DNA from 2 places in the Streptococcus sp. 10F2 genome. Region 1 is predicted to be linked to the other one. Evidence: predicted binding sites of a transcription regulator. Region 1 holds the regulator's gene; the other holds the start of a gene.

Region 1 (18,871 bases):
CGACCATATAAATGGAGTTATGTTCTATGACCATATCAATATCCAAGAACCTTTCCGAATTGAAGATGGTCTTATCCTACTAGACTAATAAAAAAAGCTGGGCAAGCCCCATGAGAACTCAACACCCTCATGGAGCTACCCAGTCTTTTTGACTATCACAGTTACTTTATACCTAAATCAAACTTCTCATCCCTAAACATAAAGTTACTATTTAGAAACAGTCTCTGCTCCACAAGTTGCTAGAAATGCGACTAATGCCGCGACACCAGCAATTCTTCCAGCAGTTGTAGCAGCCAATTTAGCTGCTGCTGCTTCAAACTTACCAGCCTTGAATAAATTAACCACTCCTTTCAAACTAACGAATGATATTGTTACCCCCATGCTTCTTTAATACATCTTCTTTATCTATGGTTACTTTTTTTTACAAAAAAATTTACTCTAAGATTGAAAATATCTGTGTGGAGGGATCTATGAAAAAATATCAACACAAACTCTTTCTAGTCCTGCGCTTAATCATCTATTTCAGCTTTTTCCTCAACCAAGTCTCACACTTCTCGCCCAAAGTTATCCTTAGCATCCTCGTCAATCTCTGTCTGATCTATGACATCTGGGATTCTTACCAAATCTACCGAAAGCTGAAATAAAAACTAGAAGAGACTGGGCAACAACGAACAATTTCTGGCTTCGCTTGAAGTTTGAATAGATAAAAACAGCTTAGAATCAACGTTTCTAATGACGTAATTCTAAGCTGTTTTCTATTTAGAAGACCTTTCACCTAACCTCTTTTCATCATCTTATAAAATTTGTAAACGGCAAAGATTACAAATTTAAAAATTTTATCCTTTTCTTTTTTCGAATAAAAAGAAAAGACCCTCCCGTGGGAAGGTCTCTTAACGATTCGATTAAGCTTTGTTAGCTGAACCGAATACGTCGATACGTTCTTCAACTGCACCTTGGACAGCTTTGATACCGTCTGCCAAGAATTTACGTGGGTCGAAGAGTTTTTTCTTGTCGTACTCAGCTTCGTTTGCATCGTAGTTACGTGCAAATTCACGAGTAGCGTTTGAGAAGGCGATTTGTGATTCAGTGTTCACGTTGATTTTTGCAACACCAAGTTTGATAGCTGCAACAACTTGATCATCAGGAATACCTGAACCACCATGAAGAACGATTGGGAAACCTGGTACAGCTTCTGCCAATTTTTCTAAGTGATCCAATGCAAGACCTTCCCAGTTTTCTGGATATGGACCGTGGATATTACCGATACCAGCTGCCAAGAAGTCGATACCAGTTTCAACCATAGCTTTCGCATCTTCGATTGGTGCCAATTCACCTTTACCGATGATACCATCTTCTTCACCACCGATAGTTCCAACTTCTGCTTCTACAGAGATTCCTTTAGCGTGAGCCAATTTAACAACTTCACGAGCTTTTTCAAGGTTTTCTTCGATTGGAAGGTGTGAACCATCAAACATTACTGAAGTGTAACCAACTTCGATACATTCAAGAACGTCTTCGTAGTGACCGTGGTCAAGGTGGATTGCCACTGGAACAGTAATTCCCATTGACTCAACAAGATTTTCAATCATGTTTTTAGCCAATTTGTAACCACCCATATATTTTGCTGCTCCCATTGATGTTTGAATCAATACTGGAGCTTGTTTTGCTTCCGCTGCACGCAAGATAGCTTGAGTCCACTCAAGGTTGTTTGTATTAAAACCACCAACTGCGTAACCATTATCGCGAGCTGCTTGAACAAATTTTTCTGCTGAAACGATTGCCATGTAAACGGCCTCCTCTAATTTTTTTGGGGAACCCCCAATACATTGTTTATTTTATCACGTTTATTAGCAAAATTCTAGCCCTATTCGCATTTTGCTATGAAAAAAAGCTAACCTTTCGGTTAGCTACTTTGCGGAGAGAGGGACTTGAACCCTCACGACCTAAAGCGGTCACAGGATCCTTAGTCCTGCGCGTCTGCCAATTCCGCCATCCCCGCTTGAATACTTAATTAGTATACCAGTCATGGGATAGCTTGTCAATTGTTTTTTGAAAAAAAGTTACGAAATTTTCACTTTTTTGACCCAACCTTCTGGAGCTGGTCGATCTCCGTATTGAATTCCTACTAATTCATCATAGAGAGCTTTGATTTTTGGCCCGGCTTGATCTCCCTCCGTAAAACGATAAACTGTTTCTCCAGCGGTAATACTTCCGATAGGGGTAATAACTGCAGCCGTACCACAAGCACCCGCTTCCACAAAGCGATCTAACTGATCAACATAAACATCTCCTTCTTCTACTGTCATTCCGAAACGGTGCTCCGCTAGGTAAAGGATGGAGTATTTGGTAATAGATGGAAGAATGGATGGAGACTGTGGCGTCACCAAGTGATTATCAGCTGTAATTCCAAAGAAATTCGCTGCTCCAACCTCCTCAATTTTAGTATGAGTTTCAGGATCCAGATAGATTGCATCTGCATAGCCTGCTTTTTTAGCCAACATTCCTGGCTGGAGACTGGCTGCATAGTTCCCAGCAACTTTTTGAGATCCTGTGCCTCTTGGCGCAGCTCGGTCATAATCACTAATCACAAAGTTCCCCGGCTGCACCCCCCCCTTAAAGTAAGGACCTACAGGCATTACAAAAATAGAGAAGATATATTCACTAGCCGGAACAACTCCGATAGCATCCCCAATTCCGAACATAACAGGACGAATATAGAGTGAAGCACCTGTTCCGTATGGTGGAACCCAGTCCGCATTCGCAGCAACCACCTCATGAACCGCCTCTACAAATTTATCCTCTGGAAAAGCAGGCATTAGTAATTTTTCTGCAGACCGTCTCATTCGCTTCGCATTTTCATCGGGACGAAAGAGCTGGATATCCCCTTCTTTGGTGCGATACGCTTTTAAGCCTTCAAAACAAGTTTGACCATAATGTAATACATTCGATGCTTCACTAATCGTCACCATTTTTTCCGTCTCGATACCACCTTCAGACCAGGCTCCATCCTTATAATAAGAGCGATAGCGTTTGCCCGTATCGATATAGTTAAAACCAAGGTTATTCCAATCCATTGTTTCGGGTGTTACTTTATTCATTCTTCTCTCCTTCTAACGATTCACGTCGAAATAATACATTTCTGGTGTATAAGCTGTTAATGTTTTGTTCAACAACCAGTCAATCACGAAAGCACTCGTAAACGGAATCACAATCCAAACAAAGAGCATCATAGGAAGACCAAGACCTGGAAGTGAAGCCATCGGCCCAACCAAGCCAACCAGACCAAACCCACCTGAAGCAGCTGTTCCAGAAACATTGAAAAGAGCTACCGGAATCGCACATACCGCTGCATTTGCCAAAAAGGCTAAGCCCATAATAGGCCGACGGAAAAAGTTGGGCATCATCATCTTCATAGACCCCAAGGCAATCGCCAAGGTCACACCTGGTCGGTTAACTTTCAGAGAAGCCATGACCAAAACAGCTGTTGTAGCCGCAACTCCCATAGCAGAGGCTCCCGCTGCAACTCCTTCCAAACCAATTGTGATGGAAAGAGCAACCGTAGAAAGCGGTGAAACGATAAAAAGTGCGAAACACATACCGATGAGGATACTCATCGACAATGGGGCAAGTTCTGTAAAGCTGTTGATCACATCACCAATTGCTTGTGTACCAGCACTAACATAGGGAAGGGTTAGCAAGCCAAGGTAGCCAGCTCCAAGACCAACAAGAATTGGCAACAAAATCAAGCTCATGGAGCCTAACCGATCTCCAAGAAGTTGGATCAACCAAACGGCAATAGCGGCTGTAATCATCGTATTCAACATAACTCCAACGCTAACCAATTGCGTAGTCGGAACACCATCAACCGGAACAATTTTCCAAGCCCCTGATCCGAGAAAGGCTGCCCCACCCACTGTAACAGACTGCATTGGATTCAACTGAAATTGTAAAGCAATTAAAACACCTGCCATTAAGGGAAGTCCATATTGGAAAACCCTCGCAGCATCCGCCAGTGTTTGGAGGCCTGTCCAACCATTACTAATCAGATATTTAAAAATCTCACTAAGAACTGCATTAGGAATGAGGGCCACGATAACAGACAAGGCTGCTCCCGTTAATACAGCATTGATAAATGCCCAGCCAGTCATAGGTTGTTTCGATTCTGTCATAAAGACCTCCTACACATTTCAGAGAATTCTGAATATTTTTGTCTATTCTACATAATTTTCAGAAAATTAGCAAGAGCTTTTTGAGAATTTTTTTGAAAAATTGCAAGGAAAAAAGAATCGTGCAAAATCAGCCTAACTTAACTGGAAAAAAGGAAGTGAGAATGAACTCTTTTACACCATCTTGTTCGTTACCAGTTCATATTGCAAACTATAAGCTAAAAATGTCTTTCCCATACCCTGTTGATTGGAGTAAATTAGAAACGGACAATACAAACGATTGTAATCCGCTTCGCAAACTCTACAATGGATACTCAAGCAAGCACTGAGTCAAAGAATCTTCTCTAACTAAAAATAAGAGGCTGGTCCTTAAGCCCAGCCTCCTTACTTATTTCCCCCTACTTAAAAGGGTCTGCTAATTGAAAACCACTACCGGTTTGATAGAACTGGCCACCAGATACATAGTGAACTGGACGATTCTCCGGTTCCACATGGTCTAGTTGCCAACGTCCATCATAAAACACAGAATCATCCGCCCAAGCAGCTACAATACGTCCCAAAAAGAGATCGTAAACGGTCTGATTGCGTACCTCAGGAATAATTTCACAGACAATCCAAGCCAAGCAATCTTCCAGTAAAGGGTATCCCTGACCACTTGGATCAAAGAAAGACAATTTCTCTAATTTATCCTCATGGACATGGCGGCTTTTAGCCAGCTCAATGATTAAATCGGCTTGAGCTGCACGTGGAATTTGTAAAATAAAATAGCCACTTTTCTCCATGATCCGCCGTGTATAATTCCCAGAATCCATAACCAAACTAAGAATATCCGTAGCAACTGTCCCCACCCAACCAGCAGGCATAATATTTTTATCCTCTTCGGTGGCACTGGATACAAAGGTCACAGACGATAAGGCAAGAATCCGATGGGCTTTTTCTAAAGATACTTCCCGAATCATATTTTCTCCAATCTGAAAGGACTAGTTGACAAAGCAACCAGCCCTTTTACATGTTGTACTCGCTAATAATCAACAATGAACCTCAGAAAGAAAGTCGTAGTCTTGGTTCAATTTGATTTTTGTCTTGTATTATTTTGCGTTCTCCACAGCCGCAGTCACAAAAGCTCGGTAGAGCCCATCTGGACGATTCGGACGGCTAGAGAGTTCAGGATGGTACTGGCAGGCAACAAAGAATTTTTTATCTGCCAATTCAACGATCTCAGCTAGACGGTTGTCGGGTGACACACCCGAAAAGACAAAACCTGCATCTTCAAATTCTTTACGATAGGTATTGTTAAACTCATAGCGATGACGATGACGGCGTTGTACCACTTCTTGATTGTCATAAGCTGCAGCGGCGCGACTACCTGGTTTCAGTTTAGCTGGATAAAGACCAAGACGAAGAGTTCCTCCCATGTCTTCAACATCCACCTGATCACGCATCAAATCGATAACTGGATATTTAGTTTCTGGATTCAATTCTGCAGAGTTGGCATCAGACATGTTCAAAACGTGACGAGCATATTCCACACAAGTCAACTGCATACCCAAGCAGACACCAAGCATTGGTACGTCATGCTCACGCGCATAGCGAATCGTCTGAATCTTCCCTTCCGTACCACGCTGACCAAAACCTCCAGGAACAATAATTCCGTCTGCTGCGGATAGTAGTTCTTCAACATTTTCTGCGGTCACATCGTTCGCGTTGATCCAGTCAATTTTCACTTCTGCATCATTTGAATAACCAGCATGCTTCAAGGCCTCTACAACAGAGATATAGGCATCTTGAAGTTCAACATATTTCCCAACAAGGGCAATGTTGACTTGTTTCTTCAAGTTCATAACCTTATCAACCATGGCAGACCATTCTGTCATATCTGCTGCTGGCGCATCAATCTTCAAATGGTCACAGACAATCTGATCCATGTTTTGAGCTTGAAGATTGAGCGGAATTTGGTACAGATGCTCCACATCCAAGGATTCAATAACAGCTTCTGGCTGTACATCACAGAATTGAGCCAGCTTATTCTTAATTCCTTGACTAACTGGTTCTTCTGTACGGATAACCAGCATATTTGGCTGAATCCCTAAACCACGCAATTCTTTAACCGAATGCTGGGTTGGTTTAGTTTTCATTTCCCCTGCAGCTTTCAAATAAGGAAGAAGGGTTGTATGAATATACATTACATTATCTGAGCCAACGTCTGCTTTCATTTGACGAAGGGCCTCAAGGAAAGGCAAACTCTCAATGTCTCCAACTGTTCCACCGACCTCTGTGATAATGACATCAGAATCCGTGGTCAAAGCAGCACGTTTAATTTTTTCTTTCAAGGCATCTGTGATATGCGGGATAACTTGAACAGTTGCACCCAAATACTCACCACGACGCTCCTTCCGAAGAACTTCACTGTAAATTTTACCAGTCGTGACATTGGAATATTTATTCAAGTTAATATCGATAAAACGTTCATAGTGTCCCAAATCCAAGTCTGTTTCTGCACCATCATCCGTCACAAACACTTCACCGTGTTGATAAGGACTCATTGTACCTGGATCAATATTGATATACGGGTCAAATTTCTGAATGGTTACTTTAAGCCCACGATTCTTCAAAAGACGGCCCAAGCTAGCTGCTACAATCCCTTTTCCGATTGAGCTGACTACACCACCTGTTACAAAAATATACTTTGTTGTCATGATTACTCCTTCAATTAAAACAGGGAGTGATTCCAATCATTCACTCCCCTCGCTCACTCATACGAGATCAGTTCTTCCCAATTCGAAGAGAATGAGGGCGCATGGTGCTTGAAAAAAATCCAAACGGAAAGAGAGGATTAGTCCTCCACGTCATCATCCTCATCGTCTGCTTCACCGACCTCAACATCCTCAGCTAACTCTTCTGGAGCTATTTCGTTGATTTCAGCGTCATAAGCTTCCGCTTCATTCTTCTCATCATCTGGATTCTCGTCATCATAGCTCATAGAATCCTCATCTTCAGCGTAGTTATCTTCATCTTCTGGATCATCATCGCTGTAATCGATGGTATCGCTATCACTAGCGATAAAGGCATTAACGCGTTTCTTCTTGCGTTTTTTAGGTGCTTCCTCATCGTCATTTTCTTCCAAGGCGATGATTTCCTCATCAACTTCATCCACAGCGTACCAAGAACGGAGACCCCATTTGTTTTCACCGAGAGAGATAAAGCTACCATCGACGTTTAATTCTGTGTAAAAAAGAGGAAGAGCTTCGCGAATCTCGCTATTGCTTTTCTCCAAATACTCTTGAATTTCATTGACTAGATCACTAAAGTACATTTCGTGATCCCGTCCACGACCTTCTAAAATGGCACGTGCCACTTCGATCATGGAAAGTTCACTTTTTTCCTGTCCAGCAAATACTTCTAATTCCAAAGTCGTTCTCCTTTTTTGTCATTCTCTTTATTGTACGCTATTTTTAAGGATTCGTCAAAAAAGAAAAGAGGCTGGACACCTGGCCAGTCCCTTTTCAGGATGTGGAATAGAAATTCCAATCCTCTTTATTCATTAACCTTAGCAGTAGCTGATTGGTGTCTTCGTTCGCCAACTGGCTCCGAAGAACACCTCATCAACGTTGACATGAACCATGTTTCGTTCATGATACCACTCGAATAGCTCTCAAGCTACCTTCAGAGCAAAAGACTACTGTCTAAATTTTTGAAAATTTAGAGTTAGGCCACTCCTTATTTTACTGTAGCTGTTGAAGTAATCAATTCAACTGCTTTTTTAACAGTAATATCATGTTTCAACATATCTGCTGAAAGGAGGCTACGCACTTGCTCTACTTCCATATTGTAAGCTGCTGCCAAGTCTTCGATTTCTTGATTGATTTCATCGTCACTTGCATCGAATCCTTCTGCTTTCGCAATAGCTTCGATTACAAGGTTTGTTTTTGTACGGCTTTCTGCTTCAGCTTCGTATTGCTTATGCAAGTCGTCTTGAGTTGTACCAGTGATTTGGAAGTACATTTCTGGTGAAATACCTTGACGTTGCATATTTCCAAGGAATTCATTCACAGAACGATGGACTTCTTCATGAACCATTTCTGATGGAAGGTCTACAATTTCAGCATTGTCTACAGCTTTTTCAATAGCTGCTGTTTCAACAGCTTCTTGGTAAGCTTCTTCTTTGGCTGCTGCCATCTCTTTGCTGTATTTTTCTTTCAATTCAGCAAGAGTTTCAACTTCTTCATCAATGTCTTTTGCAAGTTCATCATCAAGTGCAGGTACTTCTTTACCTTTTACTTCATGAACAGTTGTTTCAAATTTAGCAGCTTTACCTGCCAAATCTGCCGCTTGATAATCTTCTGGGAAAGTAACTTCAACGGTCACAGTTTCACCTGGTTTTGCACCAACCAATTGCTCTTCAAAACCTGGGATGAAAGATCCACTACCAAGTTCAAGTGGGTAGTTTTCACCTTTACCACCGTCAAACTCAACACCGTCAACAGAACCTACAAAGTCGATAACTACTGTATCTCCTTCAACAGCTGCATCTTCTTTGATAACCAATTCTGCCAAGTTGTTGCGCTCGCGCTCGATACGTGCATCTACTTCTTCTACTGATACTTCTTTATCGACAGTCACAGATACTTCTAGGTTTTTATAATCACCCAATTTTACTTCTGGTTTTGTCACAACAGATGCAGAAATTGTCCAATCTTGACCTTTTTCCATTGAAACAATATCAAATTCAGGTTGTGCAACAACCTCAACTCCTGCTTCCTTAACAGCTGCTTCATAAGCTGCTGGCAAAAGAGCATTCAAGGTATCTTGGTAAAGAGATTCTTCACCAAAACGTTGGTTGAAAACCGCACGTGGAAGGTGACCTTTACGGAAACCTGGAACATTCAAAGAACCTTTCACACGGTTAAATGTACGATCCAACTCAGGCTTAATCACATCTTGAGCGATTGTGAATGTAAGCAATCCACGGTTTGTTTCTTTGTTTTCAAATTTCACAGACATGCTGTCTACTCCTTAAAATCTTTAATCTGTATCATTTTATCACAAGTCGTCAGCAACTTCAATGATTTTAGAGGGCTTTCTAAAATTTCCGAATAGGGTCTGGGGCATATTCTGCCCGAGCTCCTCCAATCAGTTTGGGACGGCTGGCTAAAGCAGTCACATGAGCTCCTCCCAATTCACGTTTCGCTAGACGAACAGGTACTTGGACATGTTTGACATGCATGCCAATCGCTGTATCACCAATGTCCATCCCTAGATCAGCGGTAACAAATTCCACAACCACTGGGTCCTCCAGAACTTGCATCGCTGCCACTTGTCCACTACCACCAGCATGCGGAGTCGGAATGACTTGAACAATCTCCCAACCTCGAGCTTGTGCCAAAGAACGTTCCACTACTAAAGCTCGATTGATATGCTCACAGCCCTGAACGGCTAGAAAAATCCCCTGCTCTTTCAGAAAATGATAGAGAGCTGAAACCAAGGCCTGCCCAACCTCCAGACTAGAATTACGACCAATAAAACCACCAACTACTTCACTGGTTGATAGCCCTAGTACAAATACTGAATCCGCAGATGCCTGAGCGCGTTCAATCAACTCCTTCGCTAGAGCTACAACATCAATTTTTAGTTCCTCTAAATCAGACATGTCTCCTCCTTAAAAGCTGAACCAAGACTTGAGCTAGTAGAAAACCTAAGAAACTCTGGATAAAGTTCGGAAGGATTTCTGGAATAGCTGCGGCTACTCCGTACATTAAACTAGAGGCTCCTGCATAAATAGCTACCATAAATAAACTTGAAACCAAACCAGATAGCCAGCGTGAAGGAAGAACGCCTTGTGCCAAACGTCCCTGACCTCCATGAGCCAAGAGACTAAACAAGCTCCACTGAGGATAGCCCAGCAAAAGATCCAAGAGAAATCCTCCCAAACCGCCAACTAAAGCCCCTTGACGACCGCCCAAATAAAAGGCTGCCGTATAAACTCCCACATCTAACAAAGAGACAAAACCTGTGGCAGTGGGCAACTTAATGTAGCCCAATACAACGGTTGCTGCTATAAAAACAGCTGTCTGACTCCAGTACTTTATATTATTTGATTGCATACGGACTAACCCCCCATTCATCTGCAGCCTCTATGGCTGCTGTCACAAACTGCTTGGCTAGATGACTGGCATTGACCACATCCTGCCCCTGTCCCAGGTAGGTGGTCAGACTCGAAGCCAATACACAGCCACTACCGTTAATCGTTCCTTGCTCTTGAGGCGTTTCGAGATAAAAGCCTGACTGGCCGGTCCAGACAAAATCAAGCGCTACAGGTCCCGGTAATCGGGATCCCCCTTTGAGATAAACCGCTGTCCCGAATTGACGAGATAATTCCTCAGCCCCTGCTTGTAGGTCAGCCTGATCACGCAAATCACGTCCCAAAAGCAACTCGGCTTCTCGAAGATTGGGAGTCATGATTTGGCTTAGGGCCGCTATTTTTTGAAACACCTTAGCCCACTGTCCCAAAACTTGATCCTTATTTTCTTTTAAAACCAAAACAGGATCAAAAACAATCGGCACCCGCTGTCTCCCTTTAAGCCAATGATAGACCACATAAGCATGCTCTGGACTTGGTAAAAGACCAATTTTGATGGCCGCAAAAGGTACATCCACAAGACTCATTAGTTGCTGTTCCAACTGGAGAGGAGTTAGCGGCTGAACTTGGAATTCATCTGCTACTAACGCCGTCACGCAAGTCACGGCTACAAAGCCCTTCGCACCAATCTGAGTAATGGTCGCTAAATCAGCTTGCAAGCCACCACCTGAAAAGATATCACTACCGGCTATGGTTAAGATCTTGGTCATATAAAATCTCCTTGAGATAGAGGCCCTGAGGGGCTGCGGTTGGGCCAGCCAGCTGGCGATCCTGCTTCTCTAGAATCAAAGGAATCTGCTCTACTGGCATACGACCATTGCCAATCTTAAGCAAGGTGCCAACCATATTCCGAATCTGCTTATAGAGAAAACCGTTCCCGGAAAAGGTCAAGCGAAGCAAGTGCTGTGCTTCATCCACTTCTAAATTCACAGCGGTAATCGTTCGAACCTTATTTTCAACAGACGTCCCTGATGCCGTAAAACCCGTAAAATCATGTGTCCCTAAAAAAAATTGCAGAGCTTGACTCATTTTTTCGAAGTCCAACGGATAAGGGAAAGGTGTCGCTTGATAGCGCAGGAGCGGATTCTTAGGCCGACCATAGTCTACCAAGAATTCATAGGTTTTATGATGAGGCCAATAGCGCGCATGAAAATCGTCTGGCACCAACTCCACCGACCGCACAGCAATATCCTCTGCACTCTGTGTATCCAAGGCAAAACGCAATTTTTCCACATCCCGTTTCCCCGGTAAATCAAAATGCACCACTTGCCCAAAAGCATGAACGCCGGAATCCGTCCGCCCCGCCCCATGAACCTGAATTTCCTGACCACTGGCCAACCGCGTCAAGGTCTTTTCCAACTCCTCCTGCACCGTCCGTGCCTGAGGCTGACGCTGGAAACCAGCAAAATCCTTGCCATCATAAGCAATCACAGCCTTGTATCTGTATTTTTCCATGTCCCTATTTTAACAGGAAAGCCTTGACAGAACAAGAAAAAGAGCAGAAAAGGAAAAAGACCAGGATAATCCCGGTCTAAATTCCTAGTGATGTCTGTACTTGCCAAAGCAAGTACAGACATCACAGGCTTATCAAGGCAGTTGCGAACTACGTTCGCCCCTTTTCAGGGGCTCCTTACAGACTAGTTTAGTTCTAAGAAGGAATCTTAGAAGTTGCGAACTACGTTCGCTATTTTTGTCGCTATAAAAAAGGGCACAACAGACCTTTTTTATGGCTCCTTGCAGACTAGATTCCTTCTTTGAAGGAATCTAGTCTGCATCAAACATTTTTTCAAAGAAGTTCTTTTTCTTCGGTTTCACTTTAAGGTCGCCTGCATTGGCAAAATCCATGAGGGCTTTCCGTTGTTCATCGTTAAGGTCGGTTGGAGTATCAACGATGATGGTGACATATTGATCACCTTGGGCTCCACCGCGGAGGCTTGGAGCACCTTTACCTCGGAGACGGAAGCGTTTGCCAGCTTGGGTTCCTTCTGGGATCGTTAATTCAACATCTCCGTGAACAGTTGGGACATCCACTGTATCTCCCAAGGCTGCTTGGACAAAATTGAGATGTAGGCGGTAATGGATGGTTGTTCCGTCGCGTTCAAATTTGTCAGAAGCTGCGACGTGGATAACTACGAAGAGATCTCCATGTGGACCACCGTTATAACCTGCTTCACCTTGGCCAGATAGACGAATTTGCTGATCTGTTTCAACACCAGCCGGCACACGAACCTCGACTGTGTGAGCTTGATTTTCACGTCCAGATCCATGACAGGTATTACATGGATCCTTAATCTCTTGTCCACTTCCATGACAGACATCACAGGTTACTTGACGACGCATCATTCCAAGTGGAGTTTGAGTATCCACATTGATTACACCGGCTCCCCCACAGCGGCTACATTTAACAGGACTTGTTCCTGGTTTAGCACCCGATCCATCACAAGTGTGACAGGAAGACTCACGATTGTACTTAATTTCCTTGGTTGCTCCAAAAACAGCTTCCTCAAAGGTCAGATTCACACGGTATTGCAAGTCATCCCCTTTACGTGGCGCATTAGGATTACGACCACCGCCACTCATACCGCCACCAAAGAAACTTGAAAAGATATCTTCAAAGCCACCGAAACCAGCACCATCAAAACCAGAGAAGCCTTGGCCGCCACCAAAACCGCCATTAGCCCCAGCTGCTCCAAACTGGTCATAAGAAGCCCGCTTTTGCTCATCCCCTAGAGTCTCATAAGCTTCTTGGATGTCCTTATACTTCTGTTCTGCTCCAGCTTCTTTATTAATATCTGGGTGGTACTTCTTGGATAACTTCCGATAAGCCTTCTTGATCTCATCCTGAGAAGCAGACTTAGAGACCCCCAGACGCTCATAAAATTCTGTATTATTCATAGTCAGATACAAAGGGCCTTAAACGGACACAGCCAAAACAGGAGTTTTCACAAAGAACGCAATCGCCCTAGGAAAAACTAACTTTCGGGCACTGTCCGTAGCCCGTGTTCATTTCTGAACACTTTCCTTTCTTTCAGAATAATGGAATCATCTCGCATATAATAGACAATTCCTATTTACCCAAAAACAGAGGTTGGGCAAGCCACCTCTGTTTCAGTCATTCAAGCCTCGCTCCTCTATTTTTAGACGAGGGATAAAGATATCAAGAGGAACTCGAGATATCTTCTCCACTGGACTTACCTCGCTCCCGTATTTTTTGGCGAGGGATAAAAATGTCCACTGGACTTACCTCGCTCCCGTATTTTTTGGCGAGGGATAAAAATGTCCACTGGACATTTTTATTTTTCTGTAAACTCTCCGTCTACAACATCGTCGCCTTGGGCTGCGTCTGTTGCACCTTCAGCTCCTGCTTGGGCTTGTTGAGCGGCAGCTGCTTGCTCATACAATTTCACTGCAAGGGCTTGAGCTTTTTCATTGAGAGCTTCCAATTTCGCTTTCATATCGTCCAAATTGTTAGCTTCTTGTGCTGCTTTCAATTCGTCCAAAGCAGTTTGTGCTTCCGCACGCTCTGCTTCAAATTGGCCTTCTGTGTCTTTCAAGGTCTTTTCAGTTGCGAAAATAGCTTGATCAACTTCATTGCGGAGGTCAACTTCTTCTTTCCGTTTCTTGTCTGCTTCTGCGTTAGCTTCTGCGTCTTTCATCATGCGATCGATTTCTTCGTCCGTCAAGCCTGAGTTAGACTGGATAACGATGGTTTGCTCTTTCTGAGTACCAAGGTCTTTAGCCTTAACAGAAACGATACCGTTTTTATCGATGTCGAATGTTACTTCGATTTGAGGAATACCACGAGGTGCTGCAGGGATATCTGTCAATTGGAAACGTCCAAGCGTTTTGTTATCCGCAGCCATTGGGCGTTCACCTTGAAGAACATGGATATCTACGGCTGGTTGGTTGTCTGCTGCAGTTGAGAAGACTTGTGATTTAGAAGTTGGAATTGTTGTGTTGCGTTCAATCAAAGTTGTGAAGACACCACCCATTGTTTCGATACCAAGAGACAATGGAGTTACGTCAAGAAGGACAACGTCTTTCACATCACCAGAGATGACACCTCCTTGGATAGCAGCACCCATAGCTACAACTTCGTCAGGATTAACAGATTTGTTTGGCTCTTTACCAGTTTCAGCCTTAACAGCTTCAACAACAGCAGGGATACGTGTAGATCCACCAACAAGGATAACTTCATCGATTTCAGAAAGGGATAGACCTGCATCTGAAAGGGCACGGCGAACTGGTTCTTTGGTACGTTCTACCAAGTCACGTGTCAAGTCATCAAATTTAGCACGAGTCAAGGTCATTTCCAAGTGAAGTGGTCCTGCTTCTCCAGCTGTGATAAATGGCAAGCTGATTTGAGTAGAAGTCACACCTGAAAGATCTTTCTTAGCTTTTTCAGCTGCATCTTTCAAGCGTTGCAAGGCCATTTTATCTTGTCCTAGATCAATGCCATTTTCTTTTTTGAATTCTGCAACCATGTAATCGATAATTTTCTGGTCAAAATCATCACCACCAAGTTTGTTATCTCCAGCTGTTGACAATACATCGAAAACACCGTCACCCAATTCAAGGATCGATACGTCGAAAGTACCTCCACCAAGGTCAAAGACAAGAATTTTCTCTTCTTTATCTGTTTTGTCCAAACCGTATGCAAGTGCAGCGGCAGTTGGCTCATTGACAATCCGCTCTACTTCAAGTCCTGCAATTTTACCTGCATCTTTAGTTGCTTGACGTTGTGCATCGTTAAAGTAAGCTGGTACAGTAATAACCGCTTTGGTTACTTTTTCACCAAGATACTCTTCCGCATAACCTTTCAAGTATTGAAGGATCATAGCTGAGATTTCTTGTGGAGTGTAGTCTTTTCCGTTAGCAGAAACTTTTTCAGAAGTTCCCATTTTAGATTTGATGGAAATGATTGTATCAGGGTTCGTTACCGCTTGGCGTTTTGCGGCATCACCAACGATGATTTCACCGTTTTTGAAGGAAACAACAGATGGAGTTGTACGGTTTCCTTCTGGGTTTGCGATGATTTTTGGCTCAGTTCCTTCAAGAACTGCTACTGCTGAGTTTGTTGTACCTAAGTCAATACCAATAATTTTAGACATATGTATTACCTCTTTTATTTTTTCTTCTCTATCGTTACTAGTTTAATGACATTTCGGTCACGTTTTTATGCGTAAACAACGACCATTGCTGGACGTAAAATCCGGTCATGCAATTTATAGCCTTTTTGGAAGACTTGAGCGATTGTATCCGCTGGGTGGTCTTCATCGGCTGGTTGGGTTTGAATAGCCATGTGGAAGTTGGGATCAAAGTCGCCAGAGGCGTCAATTTCTTCGATACCTTCTTCTTTCAAGGCATGGATGAGACTTTCTTGAACCATTTCCAAACCTTTTTTCACATCGTCTGTCAATCCTTCAACAGCCAAGGCGCGTTCTAGGTTGTCAAGGGAAGGTAGAATCGCTTTCCCTAGGTCTTGGCTGCGATATTTTTGCAACAATTGACGTTCTTCTTGTCCGCGGCGTTGGATGTTTTGCATCTCGGCTACAGCCCGCAGGTGTTTATTTTCTAGTTCTTCAATTTTAGCTTGGGCCAGTTCCAGTTCAGATGGCTCAGCCGTTTCTTCTGTTACTTCTTCAATTTCTTGTTCAAGTTCTTCTTTAATTTCTTCAGACACGAGAATCCTCCTTAATGCACTTCATAATGATTGCTACTGAGGTAGCGGTAGAAATCTGTCAGCTTCATCGTCATGACGCGACTGACCGATTCAATCAGACTAAGTAACCGTTGATAGTCGCTATTCACCGGCCCCACCAGACTTAGAAGTCCATAACCTCGATAGGGGATTAAGAACCGCTTACTCATGAGACTTAAATCTGCCAATAGTTGGCTAGAAGAATCTGCAATCCGAATCAATTGCTCTTGATTCTCCGACCAACCTTCGCGTAGCTCAAGAGCCAGCTGTTGTTCATTGGTGAAAAAGCGATAAGTTTCCAGCCCCACTTCCTGCAGTAGGTGCTCCTGTCCTGATGTTACTACTTCTTCTGCGAAAAGTTCCGAGAAGATATGTTCGATTAAGGCGGTAACATTATCAGGCGAAAGGAAATAGCGTTGAACCACTTGCGGAATCTCAGTGCGAATCTTGTAGTGAATTGAAAGCACTGACTCTCTTAGCAAGCGATCCCGAACCATGTCCCTGAGCTGATATAGATGTTCCACCAGAAAATTCCGGGGAATCACCAACTCCTTGGTCAGGATTCTGGAATCATCTAGGGTCATGACCACCAAGGCTGTGTGAGACCCTAGAACGACTAAATCAAATGCTGTCAGTCTTTGATGACTGGGCTCAACGTCCAGTACAAAAGCGGTTAATCCTGTCATTTCTGACAGAAGATCTGCCCCTCTTTGGAAAATATCCTTCAATTGGAAGAAATCATCATCAAAGGCTTTGAGAATTTGAAAGACTTCCTCTGGAGGAAGAGTCGTCAAAGCCATCGAGTTCTCAATATAATATTGATAACCCGCAATACTTGGCTTGCGACCACTGGAAGTATGGGACTTTTCTAATAATCCCAATTTTTCCAAGACTGCCATATCGTTCCGAATGGTTGCACTGGAAGAAGCAATTCCTTCTTGCAAACGTTTGGAACCAACTGGCTCATGGGTCTCTGTAAAAAGTTCAATGATCATCCTTAGGATGGTCTCTTGTCTTTCGGTAACCATGCTCCCTCCATCAGATTAGCACTCCATTACTTCAAGTGCTAACTTATGATTCTATTATACAGCATGGATTCTCCCTGTCAAGAACTTTTGCTTAAAAAATTAGCACTCATCTAAAAAGAGTGCTAATTTTGCTATCTGACACACAAAAAAGCCTGATTTTACAGGCTTTTTTAACTCTATCGGTCTTAAGACTGATTTTGATCCAACCAGCTTCGCCCCTCTTGACGGTAAGACAAATCCCCCACTTCTAGAACCTGAAATTGACCATTTTCATAGCGGAGACGTGTCACACTGCCATTATCTAACACTACAAAACGCTGACCATTCAAAAGATACAAGAGTGTTCCAATACTCATACCATGACAAACCACTAAGGCGTTACCACCACCTGCAGCCTCCATCTTTTTAGCCAAATCTTCAATCCCAGCTAAAAGCCGTCCTCGTAACTGCTCCCAAGTCTCCGCCCAATCAGCTGTATCAGCTTCATAGATTGCATTCGCCATATCCTCATAAGTCATCTCTTCCAGCGAATCGACCCCTGCAATCCGTGGTAAGATGGTGAAGAACAGCTCGTCATCATAGACTCCGTCATTGGAACCAAAAGACCATTCGCGTATGCGGGCATCGTAGGTATAAGGAATTTCACCTTTGAGCCCCAACTCCGTCAACAAAATATCCATCGTCATAATCGTTCGTCCTAAATCACTAGACAAAGCACGATGAAAACTAATTCCTCGTTCACGCAGACCCACACCTAATTCTCGAATCCCTTCTTGCCCTTGACTCGTCAAAGGGGTATCACTCCACCCCTGGGCCCGATGCAAGGTGTTAAACATAGTCCGACCATGACGCACAATATACAAATCTGTTGCCATTTACACTTCCTCCTCTGCAAAACCCTCTAAAGCTTTTTCCAACATTTCCAAAGAAATCCCAAACATTGCCAAACGCTTAGGCAGCTGCTTGCCATTAGAATAACCAATCCGCAAAACTTCTCCGACATACTCCCGCCGCTTCCGACTGTCTGACCCTGCCAAGAGGCCCAGACTCATCAAATCCGCCTGAGAAATCAAATCCTGCTGCTCTGGCGACCTCCCTGTAAAGGCACCATCCAAAGCTTCTTTCAAAGCTTCAAAATCGGCATGCTCCACCCCTAAAGAGCGACCTGCTGTTTTCGACTTGGGCACTGCCTCACCACGTTTAAGAAAAGCTTGTCCCACTGCCGGCACAGCCTGACTAATCATCTTACGAATTCGCTCACCATGATAATCGGGATCTGTAAAAACAATAACCCCTCGTTGCGCTTGCAAGCGGGCAATTCGCTCAATATCCTCTTGTGATAGTGCAGAACCACGGGTTTCATAGGTATCCACCTGGAAAAAACGCTTGAGATTGGCTGTATCATCTCGTCCCTCAACCACCACAACAGGGCCAATAACAGGCTTCATAGTTGCTCACCATCCAGCCCAAAAACCTGCCAAGCATTAGCAGACGTTGCTGCTACTAACTCTTCCAGACTGATCCCCCGCAAATCTGCCACCTTTTCAGCCACATAACGAGTATAGGCCGTCCGATTTTCCTTACCTCGATAGGGTACCGGTGCCAGGAAAGGAGCATCTGTCTCAAGTAAAATCCGATCTAAAGGCAGATTTGCCACTGCCTCTTGAATCTCTAGCGCTTTTTTAAAAGTGACAACACCTGAGAAAGAGATCCACATCCCTAATTTCATAAATTTTTCCGCCATCTCTAAAGAACCAGAATAAGAATGCATAATCCCCCCACGAGCAGGGAGCCCTTCATCCGCTAAAATGGCATAGGTGTCCTCCAAGGCATCCCGGGT
Region 2 (12,079 bases), on a different contig from region 1:
GGTGAACAGTCTACAGCAAAAAAAAGTGCAGGGTCTAAGAGGGTTGTGGAGGTGTGAGCTCCACGTAAGCCGACTTCTTCTTGGACATTGGCTCCGAGATAGAGGTCGTAATCAAACTTTTCTTGGGCTAGAGCCTGGGCTGCTTCTTTTACCATGAGAACACCGTAACGATTGTCCCAGGCCTTGGAGATGACATTTTTACCATTGGCCGTGAGAATGGTTTGGCTATCGGGAACGATGGTATCACCAGGTCGGATGCCGAAGGCTTCCGCCTCGGCTTTATCAGTGAAGCCTCCGTCAAAGATGATATCGCTAATGGCAGGGAGACTAGGCTGGCTACCTTGACCACGCATGAGGTGTGGTGGAGTGGCTGCTGTGATTACAGGGATTTCTTGCCCCTGGCGGGTGATGAGGGTATAGCGTTGTCCGCTTACAACGAGGGGATTCCAGCCACCGATTTCGACGGCACGGAAGGTACCGTCAGCTTTGATGGAACTGACCATAAATCCGACTTCATCCATGTGGGCTGCAACTAAGACCCGTGGAGCAGCTTGGGAGTGGCTGCTTTTAAGTCCGAAAATACCTCCTAATCCGTCTGTCTGGATTTGATCGACGGAATCTTGCAGTTCCCGGCGTAGGTAAGCACGGATAGCGCCTTCGTGGCCAGAGATGCCCTTGAGTTGGGTGACTTCTTGGATAGCCTGAAATAGTTGATGCATGCTGTTCGTCTCCTTTTTCAATCTTATCTAAAATTGTAACACAAGTAGACTTGTGATAAAATAAGGATTATGAGTATGAAAAGAAAAAGTCAGCCGGTCTTAGGGCTGCTAGGCCTTCTTGGTCTAGCAGGTCTAGCCTATGCGGGCTATAAGTTGCAGGAAGATCGGACTCGTGTCCGGAGTCAAGAGGAGATGACAGCTACCGTTCGTGCTTTTTTCTCGGAAATGGGGCGGGTGGAGACTCTCTATGTGGAGCTTTATCATTCTGATCAGGATTGTTTGGCAGGTGGTGTCTTCTTGGAAGATGGGCGTCACTTCCGTTTTTGGCTAGTCGGAGAGCAGCTAGATATAGAGGAGGTCGTTATATGATTGTGCCTCAGTCTTTGGAGGAGATAGCCTCCTATTTGGAACAAGAGGGCAAATTTGTCTTCTATTTTACCGCTGATTGGTGTGGGGATTGTCATTTTATTCAGCCCCATATGCCAAGTATCGAAGTGGCTCACCCTTCTTTTACCTTTATCCAAATCGATCGAGATACTTATTTAGATTTGGCAAAATTATGGGATGTTTATGGGATTCCGAGTTTAGTGGTTGTGGAAAATGGGAAGGAGCTTGGGCGCTTCGTCAGTCGAGAACGAAAAACAAAAGAGGAGATTCTGGCTTTCCTGGCAGGGTTAGCTTAAGATAAGAAAGGGAATTTATGTTATTTACTTATAATCCGCAAGGTGTTGGAGATGTTCTGATGGTGGTTGTCGCTGATGATCAGGGACAGGCTGTGGAAGTGGAGAAAAAAGGAGCGATTGCACGTATTCGCCGAGCGGACAATCAGGAAATTGTAGCTTGGAATTTTTTCCAAGTTAGTGATCGTTTACATTTAGAGGGCAGTGGGCAGGTAGATCTGTCGGAAGCAGATCTTGCGCTCTTGAATGACTGGCTGGCTGCAGAAGGTTTTGAGGAGCGTTTGGTTCCTTTTGATAGCCCTCGTTTTGTAGTTGGTGAAATTGTGGAGATGGAACCTCATCCAGATAGTGATCACCTCAATATTTGCCAGGTTGCAATTGGTCACGATAAGACTGTTCAAATCGTAGCAGGTGCTCCGAATGCGCGTGTAGGTTTGAAAACCATTGTTGCCTTACCAGGTGCGATGATGCCAAAAGGTAATTTGATTTTCCCAGGACAATTGCGGGGAGTGGAGAGTTTTGGTATGATGTGTAGCCCAAGGGAACTGGCTCTTCCAAATGCACCACAAAAACGGGGTATTATCGAGTTAGCAGAAGGTGTGCTAGTTGGTCAAGCTTTTGACCCTGTTCAACATTGGGAAGCTTAAAAGACGATCCTAAGGGACGTCTTTTTTCTTTTTACTTCCGAATAAGGAGGTAGGAGGAAAAAAGATGAATCGTATTTTTCTAATTGGTCGTTTAACAGGGACTCCTGAATTGCAGAAGACCCCATCTAATCGTAGTGTAACTCGTTCTAAATTAGCTGTCAAAAGGCGATACCGTGATCAATCCGGTGAGCGAGAGTCTGATTTTATCTCAATTGTGGCTTGGGGGCGTCTAGCGGAGTATATTACTAGCTATGCATGCAAGGGCAGTTTAATTGGTGTTGAAGGAGAATTGCGGACACGCCGATACGAGAAGGATGGTCAAATGCACTACCTATCCGAAGTTCTTTGCAGTGATTTTCAGCTATTAGAGACTAAAGAGCAGAGACTCTTGCGCGAACAACGCCGAAAACAAGAACGGTTCGAGATGGTCAGTGAAGAAGGAGAAGAATTACCGTTTTAGTGATGGTTAACGTAATTTCTCAAGATGAAAGGATTATTGAGATAAGCTGAAGAGCGGAAGTAAATTGGATAAGTGGTGAGTGTTGTATTGTTTAAGGAGGTATACCTTTTGGATCTATTGGCTACTTAAGATTTAATGTTGGTAGCTATGACGGGACCTGTGGTCATTTTAGTTAAAAGCCGTAATAGTATCTAGTAGTTTTGATATGATAGGTAACATAGCTTGAGTTTACAACTGGCTATCAAGACTAGTAAAGGAGTGTGAGGTGTGAACAATTGTAGTTTATTTTATAAAGGCTATGCTGTACACTCAAACAACCACTGTGTTAAAGAATTTTTACTAGCTAAAAATTAGAGACTGGTCCTTGAACCTAGTCTCTTTTTCATATCTGCTTTTATGTTTGCGGGGAATGAATGATTTTCAGCATAGCCGTAGAGTTCCTATAATTAGTGTATAATTATTGTTATAAAAATCTAAAATAATAGTACTCAGTATATTGTTTAGGCGGTGTTTTATTTATGTTTTCTTGGAAATATCTCAGATATCTATTTGTTTTGCTTACCATAGTTGGTATTTTTTGCTTATATGAAATAGGGGAGACGGTAGGGAGTGAACAAATAAGTGTAGGACTTACGTTTATGACTATGAATAATGATTTTTATAAAACGTTGTATGCAGAAATTGAACAGGGGTCCTATTCACAGGATATCCGATTTTATATGAGAGATGCTGAATTGGATGAGGAGAAGCAAAGTCAGCAAATTGATTTTTTTATTAAGAAGCAGGTAGATGTTATCGTGTTGAATCCTGTGAAAGGTCATAGTCCTAGAATGACGGGGGCTTTGGAGAGAGCAAAAGAAGCTGGGATAAAGACGATTGTGGTAGATGCACCGGTCGCGAAGGATATTTCAGTTGATACGACGATTATTTCGGATAACTATCAAGCTGGAGTGCTAATTGCAAAAGATATGATGAGAAGATTGTCTGGAGCGAATATTCTAATTTTAAAGCATCAAAATGCTCTATCTGCAATTGATAGGATTCGGGGATTTACAGATACCATAAAAGGGAAGGTTAATTATCAAGTAGTGTCAGAACGAGAGACGATGGGGCAAACAGAGGAGAGTATGGAACAAGTTATGGATATTTTTCAAACGGAGGCTGCTATCGATGTGATTATGGCATTGAATGATAAAGTTGCGATCGGAGCTCTGGCAGCTATTGAACACAGCGGCATTAATAGGAATATTATGATTTATGGTGTAGATGGTTCACCTGATATCAAAGGTTTCTTATCTGAAAATAATAATATTCAGGGATCAGTAGCACAGTCTCCAATTCAAATGGGACAGCAGGTGACAGAGGTGATTAATACAATGCTCTCAGCAGATTGTTCCTATTCGTTAGAATATTCTATCCCTGTTCAACTAATTACCCGAGATAATATTCACGAGCGTGTTATAACAGGATGGCAGTAATGAATCGGAGTCAAAGTATTTTTTATAGTAGGATGGCTCTTGTTGTAATTAACTTTGTAGCTGTTATTTATAATGCCTCTATCTATTTATTTGCTACCAATTATGTTATTTCAAGGGGAGATGCCTATCGTCTATTAAATAGTTTAGAAGCGATGCCTCACTCACCAGTTTTTACTTTTTGGATGTCAGTAATATTATATGTAGCTTTGATTTTGATTTTTTCTTATCGTAGTAGGAATTTAGAACAGTTGTCGATTTATGATAAAGTAACAATTTTTGAAATCGTATTGATGTTATTTATTTTTTTCCTTCTTTATATGTCTTACAATGGATTATTTTTATTGGTATTTGCTGATATTTTCTATGGTTCAAAAGAGTTGAGTGCTTTAACAAATCGGAAGTATCTCTTTCTTTTAATTGGGTTGAGTTTTGGTATGTTGCTTTTAACGAATTATGATATTCTTTCTTTATTTGTGCGGCTGCCGTCTATCGATACCTATATCCGTTTCTGCCCAGAACCAACTCGTGTCTTTTTGCTATTTGGAAAGAACTTTCTTTTTTCATTGAATTTGGTTGTTTTTATGACCTCCTTATTGTTTTACATTTTATCAATGATGATGGAAAAGCATAAAATTGAAGAAGAGTTACGATTGGCAGCTCAAGCTAATCGTGATTTAAATAGTTATTTAGCCTTATCCGAAAAGATTGCTGAGGATAGGGAGAGAAAGCGCATTGCTCGGGAGATTCATGACACGTTAGGGCATGCTTTAACAGGTATTTCTGCTGGTCTTGATGCAGTAAAAATATTAGTAGGGATAGATACGGATCGGGCACAGCAACAATTAGAAAATATCTCGATGGTTGTTCGAGATGGGATTCGTGATGTTCGTGCTTCTCTTCAAAAAATGAGACCCGGAGATCTTGAAAATAATAGTTTAAAAGAAGCTTTGCTCAAAATTATAAAGGAGTATGAGGCGATTTCAAATTTGGAAATACATTTTACCTATAAGTGGGATAGGATTGATTTGGATATTGCCAAGGAGGATATTGTATTTCGGATTATTCAAGAGACGCTTACAAATTCTGTCCGTCATGGTCATGCTCGTTCTATAGCGATCGAATTGTTAGAATGTGAAAATTATGTCATGATGATTCAAGATGATGGTGTCGGCTTTGAGGAGCTTCAATATGGCTATGGTTTGAAGCAAATAGAAGAGCGGATAGCCATTATAGGAGGGAGTGTTCGGTTTGAAAATCGAAATGGTTTTTATACCCATATTGAAATTCCAAAATTGAGGAGGAAATATGATTAAAGTTTTAATTGCAGATGATCAAGCTTTGATTCGAGAATCGTTACAAATTATTTTGTCTAATTATGCAGATATTGAAGTCGTGGCGGCTGTGGCAGATGGGAAGGAAGTTCTTGAGAAAATTCCTCAACTACATCCTCATCTAATTTTGATGGATATCCGTATGCCTGTAATGGATGGTGTTCTTTGCACAAAAGAGATTAAGGAACGCTACCCTAATGTAAAAATAATTATCTTAACAACATTTGATGATGATGATTTTATTTTTTCTGCTCTGAAGTATGGTGCTTCAGGTTATTTGTTGAAAGGTGTATCGACTGATGAACTTTATCAAGCCATTCACACAGTTAATAACGGGGGTGCGATGATTAATCCTAATATTGCAACTAAAGTATTTGAATTTTTTTCACAAATGGCACGGTCTAATTTTGCAATATCAGTGGATGAGGAGTGGACTCAAGAGATTACAACAACAGAGTGGAAAATTATTCAACAGATTGGCTATGGTGAGTCCAATAAAGAAATTGCGGCAAAACTCTTTTTATCAGAAGGAACGGTTCGAAATTATATCTCAACTATTTTAGGGAAATTGAATATGAGGGATCGAACTCAACTGGCGATTTGGGCTGTACAAACAGGAGTTACTCAAAGAAACCTATTGAAGGAGAATAAGGAGTGAGGTGGAATAGACGTTGGCGAATACTGATGACGGGGAGTTTGTTTCTAGGTATTGTTCTTGGATCAACTTATTTATTCATGCCAAAAGAAAAAATTTTACGCTTGGGAATTTATGCAGGTAGTAGTTGGGATGTTCCAAATAGCTATGAGAATAGAGTATTAGATGAATTAATTGAAAAGTTTGAGTCTCAGCATCCAGCTGTCCGGATTCAATATGAAAGTGGGATTCCTAAGGAGAATTATGAGGACTGGTTAGCAGAGCGTATGCTATTAGGAGAACAGCCAGATGTATTTATTGTTCCAGAGAATAGTTTTTCGCAATTAGCGAAAGCTGGAGCTTTTCATCAACTAGACGGATTTTCTAGGGATAATTCTTCTAAAAAATATTATCCAGTAGCTTATGAATCTGGATTGTATCGTGGTAAAAGCTATGCGTTACCTATTGAGAGTAATCCAATTATGATGTGTGTTAATAAGGATTTATTAGAGAAGGAAGGAATCACTATTCCATCCACAGGATGGACATTAGATGATTTATGGACTATTTGTCAAAAAGTCACTAAAGATACGAATGGTGATGGCATTATAGATCAGTATGGAATAACTGATTATGATTGGAAGCAAGCTTTGGTAGCTTATGGTGGTCGTCTTCAAACAGATAGGGGGCTTGAGGTTGACACTCCAGAAATGGAAAAAGCCTTGGCGTTTATTAGTAAATTAGAGGGATTACATCAAAATTATAAGGTTCGCTCAACTGATTTTGACGAAGGGAAGGTGGCTTTTTATCCCATGAGTTTAGCACAATATAGAACATACAAACCCTATCCTTATCATGTCGCTAAATATTCCAAATTTCTATGGACTTGTATTCCTATGCCAGGTGTTTCTTTGGATATAGATGCTACTCAGGTAAGGACATCACTTCTAGCGATGTCTTCCAAAACCAAGCATAGGGAACTGGCCTGGGAGTTTATAGAATTACTTTGTCAAAATGTGGAATCACAACAGGAACTATTTGAGAAATCTCAGGGAACATCACCTATCGTATCGGTTGTAACGAGTGATCGTTCTGTTGAGCTATTGGAAGCTAGTGCCTTTGGTAGTGATTCCATTAGTTCACAAAAGATAGATTATATGATGCGGCATTCGGTTTTGGATATTAGCCAAGATTTAGACATTCGTAAAATGGAACGTATGGAATATTTAATTGCTGAAATTCTTCAAACGGGTGAGTTGGGTAGTCGTTTACCAAGTGTACAAAGAGGATTAGATTTGGAGTATAGAGATTAAGGAAAGGTGGAATTTTATCTGTTTTAGTCGTTGTTAAAATTAGGCTAGGAAGATTACATGAAGGACTGTGTCTAGTATAGTTTTGAAGGAAATTTTTTGAGGCTGGCATTTTGCTGAGCCTTTTTTTGATTTTAAGTTGATTGAGGCATTGTTTGTTGACAATTGTCATATAATTTTTAGCATTTGTCATAGAATAGGAATGACAAATGCCAGTTCGAAAGCGCTTCCTTTTCATGTAAAATGAGGATGAAAAATGAAGGAGGTATATTCATGAGATATGTCATCTTAGTCAGTCATGGTGGCCTGGCAGAAGGATTGAAAAGCTCCTTGAGTATGTTTGCTGGGGATCAAATGGATCAGGTTTTGGTGTTTGGTTTAAAAGACGGTGAGTCTATTGATCAGTTTGAGGAGCGTGTTACATCTTCATTAAAAGGATTGACAATGGAGGATACGGTATTGGTATTGGGAGATATCATAGGTGGGAGTCCATTGACAACTGTCAGTAGTGTGTTAAGTGATATTGGAAAATTGGACAGTTCGGTGATTCTTGGTGGATTAAATCTAACAATGGGTTTAACAGGGTTGGTTATGAAAGATTTACTTGAGGGTAAAGAGCTAGCTCAGTCTATTCTTTCTGAAGCTTCTTCTGCCCTTCAAGAATTTGAACCGTTAACAGATGCTTCTGAAGAAGAAGATATTTGAGCGTTTGTAGAATAGAGGAGGAGATTATGTCTATAACATTTGTACGGATTGATGATCGTATGATTCACGGTCAAACGGTGACTCGGTGGGCGAAAGAGTATCCTTGTGATGGTTTGATTGCAGTCAATAATGCAGCAGCAGGGAATGCTGTTTTAAAACAAGCTTACAAGGCAGCTTCAGATAAAAAAACATTTGTATGGGACAAGGAAGCCTGGAAACAAAAATCCAACAAAGTAAGGGAATCAGAAAGTCGTTATTTCCTCATTACTAAAAATCCGATTGATATGAAAGAGATTTTAGTTGATCAAGGATTTGTTCCTGATGAGGTTCGAGAAATTATTGTTGGTCCTGCGAATGATCGTCCTACAGCAGTCAAATTGGGGAATAATCAATCCATCACACAAGAAGAAGCGGAGGCTTTTGAGGCGATTCAAGCAGCGGGTTATCGTGTGAAATTTCAATTATTGCCAGATGTTTCGATTGGCTATTGGGATGATTTTAAATCAAAATTTGGTTTTTAGTAGTAAGTGCTAACAAGGAGGTATAGTTATGACAATTTCTTGGTTTCAAGCAGCTTTATTAGGTCTATTTGCCTGTTTATCATCTATGCCAGGTTTAGGAGGAACCTCTTTCGGGAATTATACTTTAGGTCGACCTCTCGTAGGGGGACTTGTATCAGGTCTTATTCTTGGAGATGTTAAATTGGGGATTATTTGTGGGGTAGCCATGCAATTGGTGTATATTGCTTTAGTAACTCCTGGGGGAACTGTATCTGCTGATGTTCGTGCAGTTTCCTATATTGGGATACCATTAGCGATGGTTGCTATTACTTCACAAGGGTTAGCTTTTGATTCAGCTGAAGCAGCGAATTTGGCGAAATCGATGGGAACTCTAGTAGGAACTGTTGGTACAGTATTGTTTTATGGTACAGCTACTATGAATCTACTGTGGCAACATATTGGTTGGAAAGCAGTTGAAAATGGAGAGTTTAGAAAGTTATATGCAGTTGATTGGGGACTTCCATGGATTTCTCACTTTGTCTTTTCATTTTTACCAACCTTGATTATGTGTAAATTGGGAGCGGATGCTGTTACGGCTTTGAAAACAGCTTTACCATTAGATGGTCTTCTAATGAAAACTCTTTTCACTGTTGGCTCTTTACTTCCTTGTGTTGGAATTGCAATCTTGTTAAAACAAATTGTGGAAAAATTGTCGGATTTTATCCCATTCTTTGTTGGTTTTACATTAGCAGCGTCTTTAGGATTGAATCTCGTTTCCTGTGCTGTTATCTCACTAATTTTTGCAGTCTTGTTCTATGAAATTCAGATGGCAAAAAATGTAAGAGTTGGAGATGCAAGTTCTGCTATATACGATGACGATGAGGAGGACATTTAGCATGGTAAAATTAAGTAAAAAGACATTGGGTAAATCGTTTCATCATTGGTATTATGGAAATTTAACATGTTTTTCCCAAGAGCATATGCAAACATTTGGCTATCTAGCTTCTATGTTACCTATTGTAGAAGAGTTGTATCCTAAAAAAGAAGATCAGTCTAAAGCTATGCATACTTACACAGCATTTTTTAATACAGAACCACAATTAGGTGCATTGATTGTCGGTATCACAGCAGGCTTGGAAGAAGCGCGTGCCAATGGTGCAGATGGTGTTGATGATGAGACTATTAATGGATTGAGAGCAGGACTAATGGGGCCGGTTGCTGGTATCGGTGACTCATTGATCGTTGGGACTTTAATTCCAATTATTTTAGGAATTGCACTTGGGTTGTCAAATGGAGGCTCTCCTCTAGGTGCAATCTTCTACATTCTTGTATGGAATATATTGGCTTATTTCGGGATGAAATTGGCTTATTTCAAAGGCTATGAATTAGGAGATAAGGCTGTTGAATTTTTGGTAGGGCCTCAGGGTCAAGCAATTCGGAGATCGGTTTCTATCATTGGAGGTATGGTCATTGGTGCCGTCGCTGCGACTTGGGTACCGGTTAAAACAGCCTTTCAATTAAATGATAAAGCAGGTCAACCGTATTTGATTTTACAAGAGCAATTAGATGGTGTATATCCGGGCCTTTTAACAGCTATATTTATTGTACTGTGTTGGTGGTTGATGGCTAAGAAGAATTTATCTCCTATCAAAGTTATGTTATTGCTTGTAGTTGTTGCCTTTATAGGTGTACTAGTTGGATTCTTTAATCCTGGTCTACAGTACTAAGAAAGAGTGAAGCTATGACTGAAGATGAACTGATTTATGGGTATGAGATGGAAATCGAATACCAAAAACGTATGATTGATAATTTAGGTAGATGGTTCAGTCTTTTCTTTACGATTACTAGCATGAGTCTGATATTAGTATATTTTTTTCATCAGTACAGAGTGATTTTGGCATTGGGAATATTAGTTATTATTGCAGGAATATCAGGGATGCTATTGTTTGGTTATGGTATTTATAAAGGACGTCTGAATCTCCAAAAAGTTATACAAGATTTAGAGAGTAAATTATTTTCTTTGAGGAGCATGGATTAATAGGATTCACGAAAAAAACTTTGTCCGCTGGATGAAGTTTTTTTCTTGACTATTGTTGACTAAATGATAAAATAGAAACAGAATTAGCAGTCGTAATTGAAGAGTGCTAAACATATTGGAGGAAAATCTATGTTAAAACCCTTAGCAGATAAAGTTATTGTGAAAGTGATTGAGAAAGAGCAGTCTGTGTCCGGTTTTGTCTTGGCATCAAATAGCCAGGCAGCTACTAAAACAGCAGCGGTTGTGGCTGTTGGTGAAGGGCTACGGTCATTGAATGGTGATTTAATTGCACCAGCGGTTGTGGCTGGGCAAACAATCCTTTTTGAGGCTCATGCGGGTATTTCTATTAAAGATGAGGATGAAGATTTTCTTCTCATTCGTGAGTCTGATATTCTAGCAATTGTAGAGTAAGGAGTAAAAAATGGCAAAAGATATTCAATTTTCATCAGATGCTCGCAGCGCAATGGTGCGCGGTGTAGATATGTTGGCAGATACGGTGAAGGTAACTTTGGGTCCTAAAGGACGGAATGTAGTTTTGGAAAAAGCCTTTGGTTCACCACTGATTACCAATGATGGGGTAACTATCGCCAAAGAAATCGAATTGGAAGATCCATTTGAAAACATGGGTGCCAAGTTGGTTTCAGAAGTTGCTTCAAAAACGAATGATATTGCTGGTGATGGGACAACGACAGCAACCCTTTTGACACAAGCGATTGTTCGTGAAGGGATTAAAAACGTGACAGCAGGTGCTAACCCAATTGGAATCCGTCGTGGAATTGAAGCTGCCACTGCTGCCGCTGTTGCAGCTTTGAAGGAGACTTCTGTACCTGTGTCCAATAAAGAAGCGATTGCACAGGTAGCTGCTGTTTCTTCTCGTAGTGAGAAGGTTGGGGAGTACATCTCTGAAGCTATGGAGCGTGTTGGAAAAGACGGTGTTATTACTATTGAAGAATCCCGTGGAATGGAAACGGAATTGGAAGTAGTAGAAGGTATGCAATTCGATCGTGGCTATCTGTCTCAATATATGGTGACTGACAATGAGAAGATGGTCGCAGAATTGGAGAATCCATTTATCTTGGTGACAGATAAAAAAGTTTCTAATATTCAAGAGATTCTTCCATTGCTAGAGAGTATTTTACAGACAAATCGTCCACTTTTGATTATTGCGGATGACGTTGATGGAGAAGCTCTTCCAACTCTTGTTTTGAATAAAATTCGTGGAACCTTTAATGTGGTTGCTGTCAAAGCACCAGGTTTTGGAGATCGTCGGAAGGCTATGTTAGAAGACATTGCGATTTTAACAGGTGCTACAGTCATTACCGATGATCTTGGTTTAGAATTGAAAGATGCAACTGTTGAGGCTCTAGGTCAGGCAGCTAAGGTAGTCGTAGATAAAGATTCTACAACTATCGTTGAAGGTGCAGGTGATCCAGCAGCGATTAGTAATCGTGTTGGTGTTATTAAGTCTCAAATTGAGACTACTAACTCAGACTTTGATCGTGAAAAGCTTCAAGAACGTCTTGCTAAATTAGCAGGTGGTGTTGCAGTCATCAAGGTTGGAGCTGCTACAGAGACGG

What was found. Region 1 encodes HrcA, which represses chaperone genes, less so after heat shock. Its sites were predicted from a motif close to TTAGCACTCNNNNNNNNNGAGTGCTAA; they were not measured.
Region 2: a site for HrcA is predicted at 10,586-10,612, ahead of groES (co-chaperone GroES). Genes of this name have one in related genera too.

The regions. Positions count from the first base shown of each region.
Region 1 is NZ_JBTGGE020000013.1:944-19,814, reverse strand. It holds gene def (peptide deformylase) at 1-88, shown strand, start outside; gene ACXM1Q_RS04070 (hypothetical protein) at 208-381, opposite strand; gene ACXM1Q_RS04065 (class II fructose-bisphosphate aldolase) at 903-1,784, opposite strand; tRNA gene ACXM1Q_RS04060 (tRNA-Leu) at 1,914-1,999, opposite strand; gene ACXM1Q_RS04055 (branched-chain amino acid aminotransferase) at 2,061-3,098, opposite strand; gene ACXM1Q_RS04050 (PTS sugar transporter subunit IIC) at 3,111-4,169, opposite strand; gene ACXM1Q_RS04045 (flavin reductase family protein) at 4,565-5,125, opposite strand; gene ACXM1Q_RS04040 (CTP synthase) at 5,255-6,862, opposite strand; gene rpoE (DNA-directed RNA polymerase subunit delta) at 7,000-7,575, opposite strand; gene tig (trigger factor) at 7,884-9,167, opposite strand; gene ACXM1Q_RS04025 (TIGR01440 family protein) at 9,247-9,813, opposite strand; gene ACXM1Q_RS04020 (ECF transporter S component) at 9,806-10,267, opposite strand; gene ACXM1Q_RS04015 (bifunctional hydroxymethylpyrimidine kinase/phosphomethylpyrimidine kinase) at 10,254-11,012, opposite strand; gene truA (tRNA pseudouridine(38-40) synthase TruA) at 10,984-11,757, opposite strand; gene dnaJ (molecular chaperone DnaJ) at 12,067-13,197, opposite strand; gene dnaK (molecular chaperone DnaK) at 13,596-15,413, opposite strand; gene grpE (nucleotide exchange factor GrpE) at 15,479-15,985, opposite strand; gene hrcA (heat-inducible transcriptional repressor HrcA) at 15,997-17,031, opposite strand; gene ACXM1Q_RS03985 (histidine phosphatase family protein) at 17,217-17,906, opposite strand; gene rnmV (ribonuclease M5) at 17,907-18,479, opposite strand; gene ACXM1Q_RS03975 (TatD family hydrolase) at 18,476-18,871, opposite strand, start outside.
Region 2 is NZ_JBTGGE020000046.1:1,584-13,662, forward strand. It holds gene pepA (glutamyl aminopeptidase) at 1-719, opposite strand, end outside; gene ACXM1Q_RS07430 (DUF4651 domain-containing protein) at 795-1,088, shown strand; gene ACXM1Q_RS07435 (thioredoxin family protein) at 1,085-1,402, shown strand; gene ytpR (YtpR family tRNA-binding protein) at 1,420-2,046, shown strand; gene ACXM1Q_RS07445 (single-stranded DNA-binding protein) at 2,111-2,506, shown strand; gene ACXM1Q_RS07450 (substrate-binding domain-containing protein) at 3,025-3,984, shown strand; gene ACXM1Q_RS07455 (sensor histidine kinase) at 3,984-5,297, shown strand; gene ACXM1Q_RS07460 (response regulator transcription factor) at 5,290-5,973, shown strand; gene ACXM1Q_RS07465 (ABC transporter substrate-binding protein) at 5,970-7,262, shown strand; gene ACXM1Q_RS07470 (PTS sugar transporter subunit IIA) at 7,533-7,964, shown strand; gene ACXM1Q_RS07475 (PTS system mannose/fructose/N-acetylgalactosamine-transporter subunit IIB) at 7,991-8,485, shown strand; gene ACXM1Q_RS07480 (PTS mannose/fructose/sorbose/N-acetylgalactosamine transporter subunit IIC) at 8,514-9,359, shown strand; gene ACXM1Q_RS07485 (PTS system mannose/fructose/sorbose family transporter subunit IID) at 9,361-10,191, shown strand; gene ACXM1Q_RS07490 (DUF202 domain-containing protein) at 10,206-10,502, shown strand; gene groES (co-chaperone GroES) at 10,632-10,913, shown strand; partial or broken gene groL (chaperonin GroEL) at 10,924-12,079, shown strand, end outside.